DNA from 2 places in the Cellulophaga sp. L1A9 genome. Region 2 is predicted to be linked to the other one. Evidence: riboswitches for the same ligand, from Rfam matches in the RefSeq annotation. Region 2 holds a riboswitch; the other holds the start of a gene.
What was found. A riboswitch is a leader RNA that binds a small molecule or an ion and turns the genes downstream of it on or off. The one in region 2 is predicted to bind S-adenosylmethionine.

Region 1 (6,432 bases), 1.9 Mb from region 2:
TCATTGTTTTATCAATTCCCCATTCTTTTAACCATGCATCAATATTTAGTGAAGTACTTTCTCCTTCATGGGCTAAATATTCGGACACATCAAAACCAATTCCTCCTGCGCCTATAACAGCGACACGTTTGCCAACTGGTTTTTTTAACTTCAAAACATCAATATAGTTTAAGACTTTAGGGTGGTCTATACCTTCTATTTTTAGGGCTCGTGGTTTGATTCCTGTAGCCAAAATAACCTCATCAAAATTGCCCTGATCTAAATCTTCAGGGTTTACGCGTGTGTTTAGTTTTAGGGTGACTTTATGTAATGCTATCTGCTTGCTGAAATAACGGATGGTTTCATAAAATTCTTCTTTTCCTGGTATTTGTTTCGCCATATTAAATTGGCCCCCTATTTCTTTGTCGGCATCAAAAAGGGTAACATCATGCCCTCGCTGTGCTGCAATAGTTGCCGCAGCCAAACCTGCAGGACCAGCACCTACCACAGCAAGCTTTTTCTTTTTCAAGGTCGGAAGATAGTTTAGTTCTGTTTCATGACAGGCTCTAGGATTTACCAAGCAACTCGCAACTTTTTGCGCAAAAACATGGTCTAAACAGGCTTGATTGCAGCCAATACAGGTATTTATTTCATCAGATTTATTATTTTCTGCTTTAAGTACCCATTCTGGATCAGCTAGAAATGGGCGCGCCATCGAAATCATATCCGCATGGCCTTCTGCCAATACTTTTTCAGCAGTTTCAGGCATATTTATTCTATTAGAGGTTACTAACGGAATAGAAAGCTCTTCTTTCATTTTTTGGGTAACCCAAGTAAATGCCGCTCTTGGTACTGATGTTGCAATTGTTGGTATGCGCGATTCATGCCAACCAATTCCTGTATTTATGATTGTTGCTCCTGCTTTTTCAATTGCTTTACCTAAGGTTACAACTTCTTGCCAAGTGCTCCCTTTTTCTACTAAATCTAACATCGATAAACGGTAGATAATGATAAACTCGCGTCCTACAGCTTCCCGTGTTTGTTGTACTAATGTTATCGGTAAACGCATTCTATTCTCATAGCTTCCCCCATAATCATCGGTACGTTTATTTGTTCTTTCTGCAATAAATTCATTAATTAAATAGCCTTCGGAACCCATAATTTCTACCCCATCGTAGCCTGCTAATTTGGCCAGTTTTGCAGAATTCACAAAATCACGAATCGTACGTTTAATTCCAGAAGATTTTAATTTAAAAGGTTTGAAAGGCGTAATGGGCGATTTTAGTGCTGACGGTGCCACAGCAAACGGATGGTAGCCATAACGTCCAGAGTGTAATATTTGCATGCATATTTTACCACCTTCATTGTGCACAGCATCTGTAATTATTTTATGGTGTTTAGCGTGTTTTTTCGTACTCATTCTTGCAGAGAAAGGTGCGGTCCAACCTTGTATGTTAGGCGCAATTCCGCCAGAAATAATTAATCCAACACCTCCTTTTGCACGCGCTGCATAATAGGCTGCTATTTTTTCCACTCCATTTTTCTCTTCCTCTAAGCCAGTATGCATGGATCCCATTAAAATTCGGTTTTTTAAGCTCGTAAAGCCTAAATCTAAAGGTTCGAAAAGATGTGGATACTTGGTCATTTTTTGAGTATTAGCGGTTTTTACTATGCATGCATAACAAAGGGTAAGATACGGTTTTTTTTGTGTAGTGATCACAACCAATCTTCAAAGCGTAGCGGAAGCCCATCATCACTATCTTTTCTGTAAAGGTCTAAAGCTTATAAAAGCTATGGTATAGATAAATAGCAATAATAAGTACCAGGTATTAGCTACCAAATCTAAATAATCTATTCTTCCTTTTGAAAAACTAAGGATCATCAATACTTGCGCACCATACGGCAACAAGCCTTGCACAATGCAAGCAAATATATCTAAAATAGAAGCTGTTTTTTTGTTATCTAAAGCATACTCGTCATTTATAGTTTTTGCAATAGGCCCAGCAATAATAATAGATACGGTATTATTGGCAATAGCCATATTTATAGTACTCACTAAGCTTGCGATTCCTAATTGGGCTGATTTTTTGTTTTTAATTCTTTTTTTAATGTTGACTAATATAAAATCGATACCGCCATTTTTTTCAACCAATGCCGCTAATCCTCCGGTGAGCAAAGACAATAAGAAGATTTCGGTCATATTTGTAAAACCAACGTACGCAATTTTTGTAGAAGCGATCAATGTAAAATCGCCATAAAGAACTCCTAAAAGTCCCGCGAAAATAGTACCTAGTAGTAAGGTTACAAATACATTCACACCAACAATAGAAAGAATAATTACGAGCAAGTAGGGAACAATTTTCACAATAGAATAACTATAGGCAACGGTTTCTGTTTCGTCAGATTTTAACCCCAATCCCTGAAAAACTAAAATAGCAATTGTAAATAGCGCTGCAGGGACGGCAATTTTAATATTCTGTTTAAACTTATCACTCATTTTGCAGCCTAGTGATTGTGTTGCGGCTATGGTAGTATCTGATATAACTGATAAGTTGTCACCAAACATACTACCTCCTAATAATGCGCCGCATAAAATAGCTAAATCTGCACCACTTTTATCAGCAAAACCTACCACAATGGGCGCTAATGCCACAATAGCACCTACAGAAGTTCCCGTAGAAACCGATAGGAAGCTGGCAATAATAAAGATGCCTACATAAATATATTGAATCGCAATATAATCCAAACCAAGATTTACGATGGCAGCCACACTTCCTGTTTCATTAGTTATCGCTGCGAATGCACCCGCCAATAAATAGATAAGGCACATGGTTAATATTTTATCATCACCGCAGCCTTTTAATAAAGTATTTATTTTTGATTGCATCGTTTGTTTAAATAGTAAAAATGCAACGATAATACCTACAATAACGGCTATAGGAGCAGGTAAGGCATAGAAATCATTTTGATAGATTCCAACACCTAAAAACGTAAAAACGAATACGAATAGGGGGATTAGTGCTGAAAATTTTGGAATACGTTCTTTTTTATGTGCCATCTTATTGTATACTTTAAAAAAGGAAATAGCAGCAAATAAATAGAAATATGAATTAACATTTGTTCCAAATAATTGGCTTATCTATTTAGCACCTTGCTCGTTATTGCAGGTTGCTATCTCCTTTTTTGAGATTCTTGATAATTATTTTAAGGCGGCAAAAATAAGCTTTAATGCGATAGACAATTCTTAAAATACGTTAATTTGTATATAAAATTTTTATAGGTTGGGTAGCTTTCTATAAATCAGAAGGAGCTTTTTTTGAAAGTGGATTTCTAGACCAATTTCCCGACCTATTTTTTGTGTTGTATTTTAAAATAAGTTGCATGTAATGACCTTTAATGAAAAGTAGCAATTAGGAGACGAGAAAATGGGTAGCGCACCTGAATAAAAGCAAGTTGTATTCCTTATCTATTCATAGATTTTTAAGTCAATTTGCGCTCCTTGAAATTCTGTAATTGTGTTACCTTTGTAGTTGTGTTAGTAATTTTTACTAAACCAACAAATAAGGTACATACAAGCTTAAGAAATGAAAAGTACCCCTTTAAAAATAGTACTAAAAAAATCTAGTATTGGTTTCGCTTTTATAGGTCTCATGCTATTGGGGTGTACGGCTACCAAACAGACTAAACAGGGAAAAAATTCTTCAGGTTCTCATCAAAATACGACAAGAACTTCAGAACAGAAATATGGTTTTGATGACCATACCAATATTAACCTGAAACTTGAACTAGAAACATCAGTTCCACTTCATCCATTAGATTCCATAATACACAAAGGCACTATTACTAAAGCGAACGAAATTTTGCCGGAGGCTGTTCTAATTCCAGAATTTACAAGGCCTAATATTTTAGAAATTAAAAGTCCAGTTGCAGAAAAAATTGTAGAGAATTATCTAACCAGCCAGAATAAGGAGCCTGGAGGACATTGCCTTTCTGTAAGCAAACACCGTTTTGAACAAGCATACAAAGAAGTTCATGGTCATTTGCCTTATCAAGATTTACCAGACCATATGGCCTCAAAACGCTACACATCTAAACAGGTATTTGATTTGCTTTACGTTTCCGCTTCTGATACAAAACCGGAGTGGCGAAGCCTTCCAGAAGAATATAGAGGTAAAGGCAACGCTGGTGCTATTGCTTATGCTGGTATGGGAACATTGGTAGATACTTCAGGAATCTGGAGTGGCCAATTAAGACCTGGAGCACTCGTGCAAGTTTGGCGTTATAAGGAAGACTATGAACTAGTAGTAAAAGGCGTAGACGTTAAAAAACTAGACCCTTATGGACATTCGTTTGTTTTTATAAGTTATGTACGGGATGATAAAAATGAAATTGTCGGACTTAAAATTGCCGATCAAGGTTTTCAAAGCTACCGACCTTTAGTACCCCAGGATTATGAAGTTTGGTGGGCCGTGAACCTTAGTATTTAAAGGGCATTACGGAGTAAAGCAAAAGTTTAACATTTTCAATGTAATTTCCTCTTAAATAATACGTTACTAAAACATCGCCTAACTCTTAATACACTAAAAAAATTCATGCTATTTTTCTCTTTACTCCTTTCTTTTGGTCTTACAAGCGATTTACCGCCCAAAGCAGAAAATGTGGAAGCCTATAGCTTTACTGTTGAAAAGCCCTTTCCAATAGCGAGAAATAGGAGTTTTAAGGAGAGTTTAGCCTTTGAGTTTAAAACAGATTCAGATAGTATTGCTGTTTCTTATGCCAGCTCTAAAGTAGATGCGGGTAAGCTTCGTTTGCGTTTAAAAGAAGAACTTCGTTTAGGTACTATTTCTCTTGAGACAATTAAAATAGCTTTTGCCAATCAGTTAGTAGATCAGATCATACCGCACTGGTACGGAACTCCTTGGAGTTTTGGAGGTCATACCGCAATACCTAACCAAGGTAAAATTGCATGTGGCTATTTTATATCTACCACCTTACGCGATATGGGTATAAATATCAATCGGTATACATTGGCTCAAAAATCTCCTATTGATGAGGCTAAAATGATTAGTTGTGGAGCTATAATTCACAACGTTGATCAAGATACACCAGAAAAAGCGTTTGCAGAGATTGATGGATTAACGGAAGAAGGCCTCTATTTTATAGGTTTTGATGAAGGGCATGTTGGCTATCTGTTAAAGCGTGACGGCAAATTATTTCTAATCCATTCCAACTATCTTTCTCCAGTATCTGTTTGTATGGAAACACTAGAAGAATCGAGAGTTTTCAAGCGATTTTCTAAATTTCATTTGGTCCCTATTTCTCATAACGATGCTCTTTTGCAACGTTGGTTAGACAAGGGAGCGGTATTGTAATCATTCGCATCAAATAAAAGACTTCGATTTATTTGAGCTACCGATAAATCTAAGCATAATACCAAAATTTAATTCCTTAAATTCGTACTATATCCTATAGCATTTACCAAACTACATGGCCTACGAAAAGGAAAAGAAAGATGTTCTAGATTTATCCAATCAAAACCTCAAAGAAGTACCGAAAAGTATTCTGAAGAATCTTAAATTAAGAGAACTTAATCTAAGTGATAATCAACTCACAGAGTTGCCAGATTTTATTACGGAACTGAAATATTTAGAAGTTTTACATCTTCGCGGCAACAATTTTACTAGTGTTCCTGAATTCTTGCTTCAATTTAGGTATTTAAAAACACTCTCGCTCTCAGAAAATCAGTTAGAAATTATTCCTGAATCTTTCAGTGCATTAACAAACTTAAAAGAATTGGGTTTTGGTGCTAACCCTTTAGTTGAATTCCCGCAGTGGATTGATAAACTCTATGCGTTAAGAGATTTAGCAATCTTTAGTCTTAAATTAAAGAAGGTACCAGAAGTAGTTACGCGTATCAAATACTTAGAAGTACTGTCTTTAGATGGTAATCAGTTAGAAAGCCTACCGGCAAATTTTGCTAATTTGAGGTATTTAAAGGAGCTATGGGCAGCGGACAATTGCTTCGAGTATTTACCTGAAAATTTTGGTAAACTCCATCAATTAGAGAAAATCAATTTTGGAAATGGTCAATTAAAATACCTGCCGGAATCTTTTGGTGAGCTAAGAAGATTGGAGTGGTTAAGTGTTGATGGCAATAACCTGCAAGAACTACCAAGTACAATTGGTTTGCTGCATAGCTTAACTTTTCTAGACCTTAGTTATAATAAGATAAGCAGCTTCCCAAGTTCGTTTTTTAGATTAAATAGGGAAAGTTTGGAAATTTGGTTCAATGGCAATTTATACACGGAAGAAACTAAAGTACTCCTCAAGAACGCTTTTCCGGGTATTGATGAGGATGAATTGGAAGAAGAAGATCCTGAATCAGAAGAATATAAGCACCTAGAAGATATATTTGAATCTCCACCGAATAATTCAATGGCTTCAGAATTAGGT
Region 2 (6,432 bases):
GCGGTACCGGCATCTCAAAACATTCCAGTAACGAAAAGAGGAGCTGCAGAAAGTTTTTGGGTCATTACAGGGACTACAAAAGAGCATAAGCTTTCTTCAGATGTAGCTTTGGCAGCCAAATCAAATGCTACCGTAGTGATCTTAATGGGAATGTCAAAATTACCCGCAATAGTAGCTTTGTTTGAGAAAGAAGGAAAGGCAGAAACGCCAATCGCTATCATCCAGAATGGTACAAGAGAAGATGAAAAGATAGGAATAGCAACTATTTCGACTATTCAATCAGAAGTCGATAAACAACAATTAGCAAATCCGGCAATTATAATAATTGGGGCAGTAGTTAACCATAGAAAAGCGCTTTCAAGTGCAATAGAATCGTATAAACAAGTAAGCGAAGTGCATGATTAATTTATTTTACTGTCGTAAATTTGCAGTAGTATTTTAGAGGTATTTCAACACAAGAATTTTTTGAATTAGTAGAGAGATGATAAAAACAGATATTTTAATTATTGGAGCAGGACCTACAGGCTTGTTCACCGTTTTTGAAGCAGGATTATTAAAATTAAAATGCCATTTAATTGATGCATTGCCACAAACAGGCGGGCAGTGTTCAGAGATATATCCAAAGAAACCAATTTACGATATTCCAGCTTTTCCAGAAATTTTAGCAGGAACATTGGTAGATAATCTTATGGAGCAAATTAAACCTTTTGAGGCGGGTTATACGCTAGGTGAACGTGCAGAAACCTTAGATAAGCAAGAAGATGGTTCTTTTATTGTAACCACGAACAAAGGTACGAAGCACCATGCCCCTGTAGTAGTTATTGCGGGTGGTTTAGGTTCTTTTGAACCAAGGAAGCCTTTGATTCCAAATATTATCGACTTTGAAGATAAAGGAGTAAATTACTTTATTAAAGATCCAGAAGTATATCGTGGTAAAAAGGTAGTGATTGCTGGCGGTGGAGATTCTGCTTTAGATTGGGCTATTTTCTTAGCAGATGTTGCATCAGAAGTTTCTTTAGTACACAGAAGAAATGAATTTAGAGGTGCGTTAGATTCAGTAGAAAAAGCATCAGAATTAGCAAAGCTTGGTAAAATTAAATTATTTACAGAAGCTGAGGTTATTGGTGTTGCTGGAGATGGTAAAATTGAATCTGTAATAATCAAACATAACGATAAGGAAAAAGGAGAAACCAATTTAGAGGTAGATAATTTTATTCCATTATTTGGTCTTTCTCCAAAATTAGGTCCTATAGGCGATTGGGGCTTGGAAATTCATAAAAATGCAATCAAAGTAAATAACGCTAAAGATTATCAAACAAATATCCCAGGAGTTTTTGCTATTGGCGATGTAAACACCTACGAAGGTAAATTGAAATTAATTCTTTCAGGATTCCATGAGGCAGCTGTTATGTGTCAATTCGCATATCAAATTGTCAATCCAGGAAAACGTTATGTCATGAAATATACTACTGTTGGTGGTGTAGAAGGATTTGACGGTACTAAAAAAGAAGCCAAAAAAGAAGTGATACAAAGTATCTCTTAAATTTTAAACCTTTTCATATATTAAAAGCCTTCTTACTTTACTGTTAGAAGGCTTTTATTGTTTAGTTTATTTGGTTTTAATTGTGATGTGGTGTTTCTTTGTAATCAATTCAAACAGTTCATTGCAACATTGAAAAATAGTTATCAAGAAAGGTGGAGGGACTAGACCCTATGAAGCCTTGGCAACCCTTTTGAAAGTAGATTTACTTAAAAAGAAGGTGCTAAGTTCTATTCAAAAGTAGATTCATTTTTGAAATAGATAACAAAAGCGAAACATTTCGTCTTAGTTTTTACTTTACTTGATATTTTAATATTAGAGCATTTCATTTGCAAAAAAAAAGGCAAATGACCGTGCTATCCGCTATATCTTTTTTACTTGCGTAAGTAAAAAAGGATGTCGCTGCTATCACTAATGCAGAGCAGTTTTTTAGAAAAGAGAAATGAAGAACATAAAAGAGATACTTAAAGAGAGAATCTTAGTGCTAGATGGAGCTATGGGGACTATGCTTCAGCGTCATAAATTCACAGAAGAAGATTTTAGAGGGGAGCGTTTTAAAGATTGGGAACACCCATTACAGGGTAATAATGATTTGTTGTCATTAACGCAACCAGAAGCAATTGCAGATGTTCACCGCCAATATTTTGCCGCAGGAGCAGATATTGTTGAAACCAATACATTCTCGAGTACAACAATCGCCATGGCAGATTATTATATGGAAGACTTGGTGTATGAATTAAATTATGAATCTGCAAAGATTGCAAAGCAAGTAGCTGATGAGTTTACAGCAAAAGAGCCACATAAGCCTCGTTTTGTAGTAGGCAGTATTGGACCAACAAACAAAACGGCAAGTATGTCTCCAGATGTAAACGATCCAGGATATAGAGCGGTATCATTTGATGAATTAAGAATAGCGTACAAGCAACAGGTTGAGGCTTTGATTGATGGTGGTTCTGATTTACTAATGGTAGAAACCATTTTTGATACCCTAAATGCGAAAGCAGCCCTATTTGCAATTGAAGAAGTGAAAGATGAACGCGGTATTGATATTCCTATCATGGTCAGTGGTACTATTACAGATGCCTCTGGTAGAACTTTATCAGGCCAAACAGCAGAAGCTTTTTTAATTTCTATTTCACATATTCCAATTTTATCAGTAGGCTTTAATTGTGCTTTAGGAGCCAGTCAGCTTGTGCCACATTTAGAAGTGTTATCTGCTAAAACAGGTTTTGCGGTATCTGCACATCCAAATGCAGGTTTGCCGAATGCTTTTGGTGAGTATGATGAAACGCCAGCGCAAATGGCCTCGCAAATAAAAGAATATGTAGAAAAGAACCTAGTAAATATAGTTGGGGGTTGTTGTGGTACCACACCCGAACATATTTCTGCTATTGCTAATGTAGTGAAAGATATAAAACCTAGAATTGTTGCAGGTCAATAATTGATTGTTGTGTTTTTAGCGCTGGATCAAGAATATATAGAGGAAGATAATTTTTAAATAAAAATGAATCAGATTTGTAGCAGTAAAAAGCTATTAAACGGATTTATAAAATATTACAAAGGGTTGTAATTATGATAGAAGAGAGCAAACAACCATCAACTAACAATCGACAACCAAAACGGTACCTGAAGCTTTCAGGTTTAGAGCCTTTAGTGCTTTCGGAAAATACAAATTTTGTAAATGTTGGTGAGCGTACAAACGTAGCAGGTTCAAAAAAATTCCTTCGATTAATTAAAGAGGAGAAATTTGAAGAGGCTTTAAGTGTGGCTCGTGATCAGGTAGATGGTGGTGCGCAGATCATTGATATTAATATGGATGACGGACTTATCGATGGTAAAGAAGCCATGGTTAAGTTTTTAAATTTAGTGATAGCAGAGCCAGATATTTCTAGAGTGCCTATCATGATTGATAGCTCTAAATGGGAGATTATTGAGGCGGGTTTACAAGTAGTACAAGGTAAATGTGTGGTGAACTCCATTAGTCTTAAAGAAGGAGAAGAGCAGTTTAAACATCATGCAAAATTAATTAAGCGGTATGGTGCCGCAGTTATCGTCATGGCTTTTGATGAAACTGGTCAGGCAGATAACTACGAACGCAGATTAGAGATTTCAAAACGTTCTTATGATATTCTGGTAAATGAAGTAAATTTCGCGCCTGAAGATATCATTTTCGATTTAAATATATTTCCCGTAGCCACAGGAATGGATGAGCATAAATTGAATGCTATCGATTTTATAAAGGCTACAAAATGGGTGCGAGAAAACCTGCCTCATTGTAGTGTGAGTGGTGGGGTAAGTAACGTTTCCTTTAGTTTTAGAGGTAACGATCCTGTTCGTGAAGCTATGCACTCGGTGTTTTTATACCATGCGATCCAGGCAGGGATGAATATGGGGATTGTAAATCCTAGTTTATTGGGTGTTTATGATGATATCCCTAAAGATCTATTAGAACGGGTAGAAGATGTTATTCTTAATAAAAGAGATGATGCTACAGAGCGGCTTTTAGATTTTGCAGAAACCGTAGTAGGTACGGCAAAAGAAAGTAAAGTAGATTTATCTTGGAGGGAAGAACCTTTGCAAAATAGAATTACGCGTGCTTTGGTAAAAGGTATTGATCAATATATTCTTGAAGATATAGAAGAAGCTCGTGTAGCTGCCGATAAGCCTATTGAGGTTATTGAAGGAAATTTAATGACAGGAATGAATGTTGTTGGAGATTTATTCGGGAGCGGAAAAATGTTTTTACCACAAGTAGTAAAATCTGCCCGAGTAATGAAAAAAGCAGTGGCTTATTTACTGCCGTATATTGAAGAAGAAAAACTACTAAACCCGCAAGAGGGAGACGATAAAGGAGCTGGAAAAATATTAATGGCCACCGTAAAAGGAGATGTTCATGATATTGGAAAAAATATTGTAAGTGTAGTTCTAGCCTGCAATAATTACGAGATTGTTGATTTGGGGGTTATGGTGCCGCCAGAAAAAATTATCAATGCAGCTATAGAACATGATGTTGATATTATTGGTTTAAGCGGATTGATAACTCCGTCTTTAGATGAAATGGTTTTTCTAGCGAAAGAAATGGAACGCCAAAATTTTAAAGTGCCTTTATTAATTGGTGGAGCAACAACGAGTAAGGCCCATACTGCAGTAAAAATAGATACGCAATATAGCCAAGCAGTGGTTCATGTAAACGATGCTTCTAGAGCAGTTACGGTTGTAGGAGATTTATTGAAGAAAGAAACAGCATCTAATTATAAACAAGATATAAAACTTGATTACGAATCATTCAGAGATAAGTTTTTAAGCAGAACAAAAAAGAAAGAATATAAAACCATAGCTCAGGCCCGTGAAAATAAGTTTCAAATAGCATGGGAGACTGCTAAAATCACAAAGCCTAATCAATTGGGAATTCAGGTTTTTGAAGAAGTAGCGTTAGAGAAATTAGAACCTTTTATAGATTGGTCTCCATTTTTTAGAGGATGGGAACTGCATGGTAAGTACCCAGATATATTAACAGATGATGTGGTAGGTGAACAAGCAGTAGAGCTTTTTGCAGATGCTCAGAAGATGTTGAAAAAAATATTCTCAGAAAAACGCCTAACAGCAAAAGGTATCTTCGGATTATTTCCTGTTAATTCTATCAACGATGATGATATTGAAGTTGTTTCTTCTTCTCCTTCGGAGGAGATGCCCGAAGCGCAGAGGAGGATTTTTAGAACCCTTCGTCAGCAATTAAAACGAAGAGAAGGGGTGCCTGATTATGCTTTGGCCGATTTTATAGCCCCTAAAGATTCAGGAATACAAGATTATATGGGTTGCTTTTGTGTAAGCACAGGTTTTGGAGCTGATGAAATGGCAGATGCCTATAAAGATAACCTAGACGATTATAATTCCATTTTGGTAAAAGCATTAGCAGATCGTTTGGCAGAAGCCTATGCGGAATACTTGCATAAAGAAGTGCGAATAAAACATTGGGGTTATGCCTCAGATGAAACTTTAAGTAACGAAGATTTAATTAATGAAACTTACAAAGGGATTCGTCCTGCTCCTGGGTATCCTGCTTGTCCAGATCACTTAGAGAAATTAACCATTTGGGAATTGCTTGATGTGGAAAATAAAATAGGAGTAAAATTAACGGAGAGTTTAGCTATGTGGCCAGCATCAAGCGTTAGTGGTTATTATTTTGCTAATCCTGAAGCACGTTATTTTGGCCTTGGAAAAATAAAAGAAGACCAAGTGGCAGATTTCGCGAAAAGGAAGGGAATTCCTTTAGAAGATGCTTCACGTTGGTTGGCAACAAATATAGCAGACGATTAGCATGGAAAATTTTATAGAACTTAGCTTAGGTAGTTTTATGATTAGTCATGGGTATGATGAAAATAATACGGAAATAGAAGCACATTGTACGGTTCAAGGTTTTGCCAAAAAGCTGGTGGCGGTAAACAGAATAAAATCGTTAAGCGAGAAATATATCTTGACGGATTATGTAGATGGACGTTGGATCTATTGGGAATATGAAGAAGATTATACTGCGGTAAAAGAAAAATTGTTAAGCTTGAGATAAGCTGCGTTAAGGATAGAAGCGGCATCCTTTTTTGCTTGAAAATGCAAGAAAAGATACAGCGGATAGCCTGTTAAAACGCCCAGATTAAGAATATTAATATTAAAAGTGAAGTCCCCTTTGGGGAGGACAGGAGGGGATTATGAAAGTAACAGACCACATAAAAAATGCCAAAGGAAACACCTTGTTTTCATTCGAAATTGTTCCACCAGTAAAAGGGAATAGTATTCAAGAATTATATGCTAATATTGAGCCTTTGATGGAATTTAATCCTCCATTTATTGATGTGACCACCTCAAGGGAAGAATATATTTATGTGGATAAAGCCGGA

Region 1: it holds a riboswitch for S-adenosylmethionine, as region 2 does, so the genes downstream of both, GQR94_RS19960 (Na+/H+ antiporter NhaC family protein) here and GQR94_RS11640 (homocysteine S-methyltransferase family protein) in region 2, are expected to answer to the same signal.

Annotation. Positions count from the first base shown of each region.
Region 1 is NZ_CP047027.1:4,551,326-4,557,757, reverse strand. It holds gene GQR94_RS19965 (NADPH-dependent 2,4-dienoyl-CoA reductase) at 1-1,624, opposite strand, end outside; gene GQR94_RS19960 (Na+/H+ antiporter NhaC family protein) at 1,736-3,037, opposite strand; SAM-I-IV-variant riboswitch at 3,086-3,183, opposite strand; gene GQR94_RS19955 (hypothetical protein) at 3,564-4,466, shown strand; gene GQR94_RS19950 (hypothetical protein) at 4,572-5,351, shown strand; gene GQR94_RS19945 (leucine-rich repeat domain-containing protein) at 5,467-6,432, shown strand, end outside.
Region 2 is NZ_CP047027.1:2,684,291-2,690,722, forward strand. It holds gene cobA (uroporphyrinogen-III C-methyltransferase) at 1-405, shown strand, start outside; gene GQR94_RS11635 (NAD(P)/FAD-dependent oxidoreductase) at 482-1,543, shown strand; SAM riboswitch class I at 1,681-1,808, shown strand; gene GQR94_RS11640 (homocysteine S-methyltransferase family protein) at 1,983-2,981, shown strand; gene metH (methionine synthase) at 3,113-5,857, shown strand; gene GQR94_RS11650 (hypothetical protein) at 5,859-6,104, shown strand; gene metF (methylenetetrahydrofolate reductase [NAD(P)H]) at 6,244-6,432, shown strand, end outside.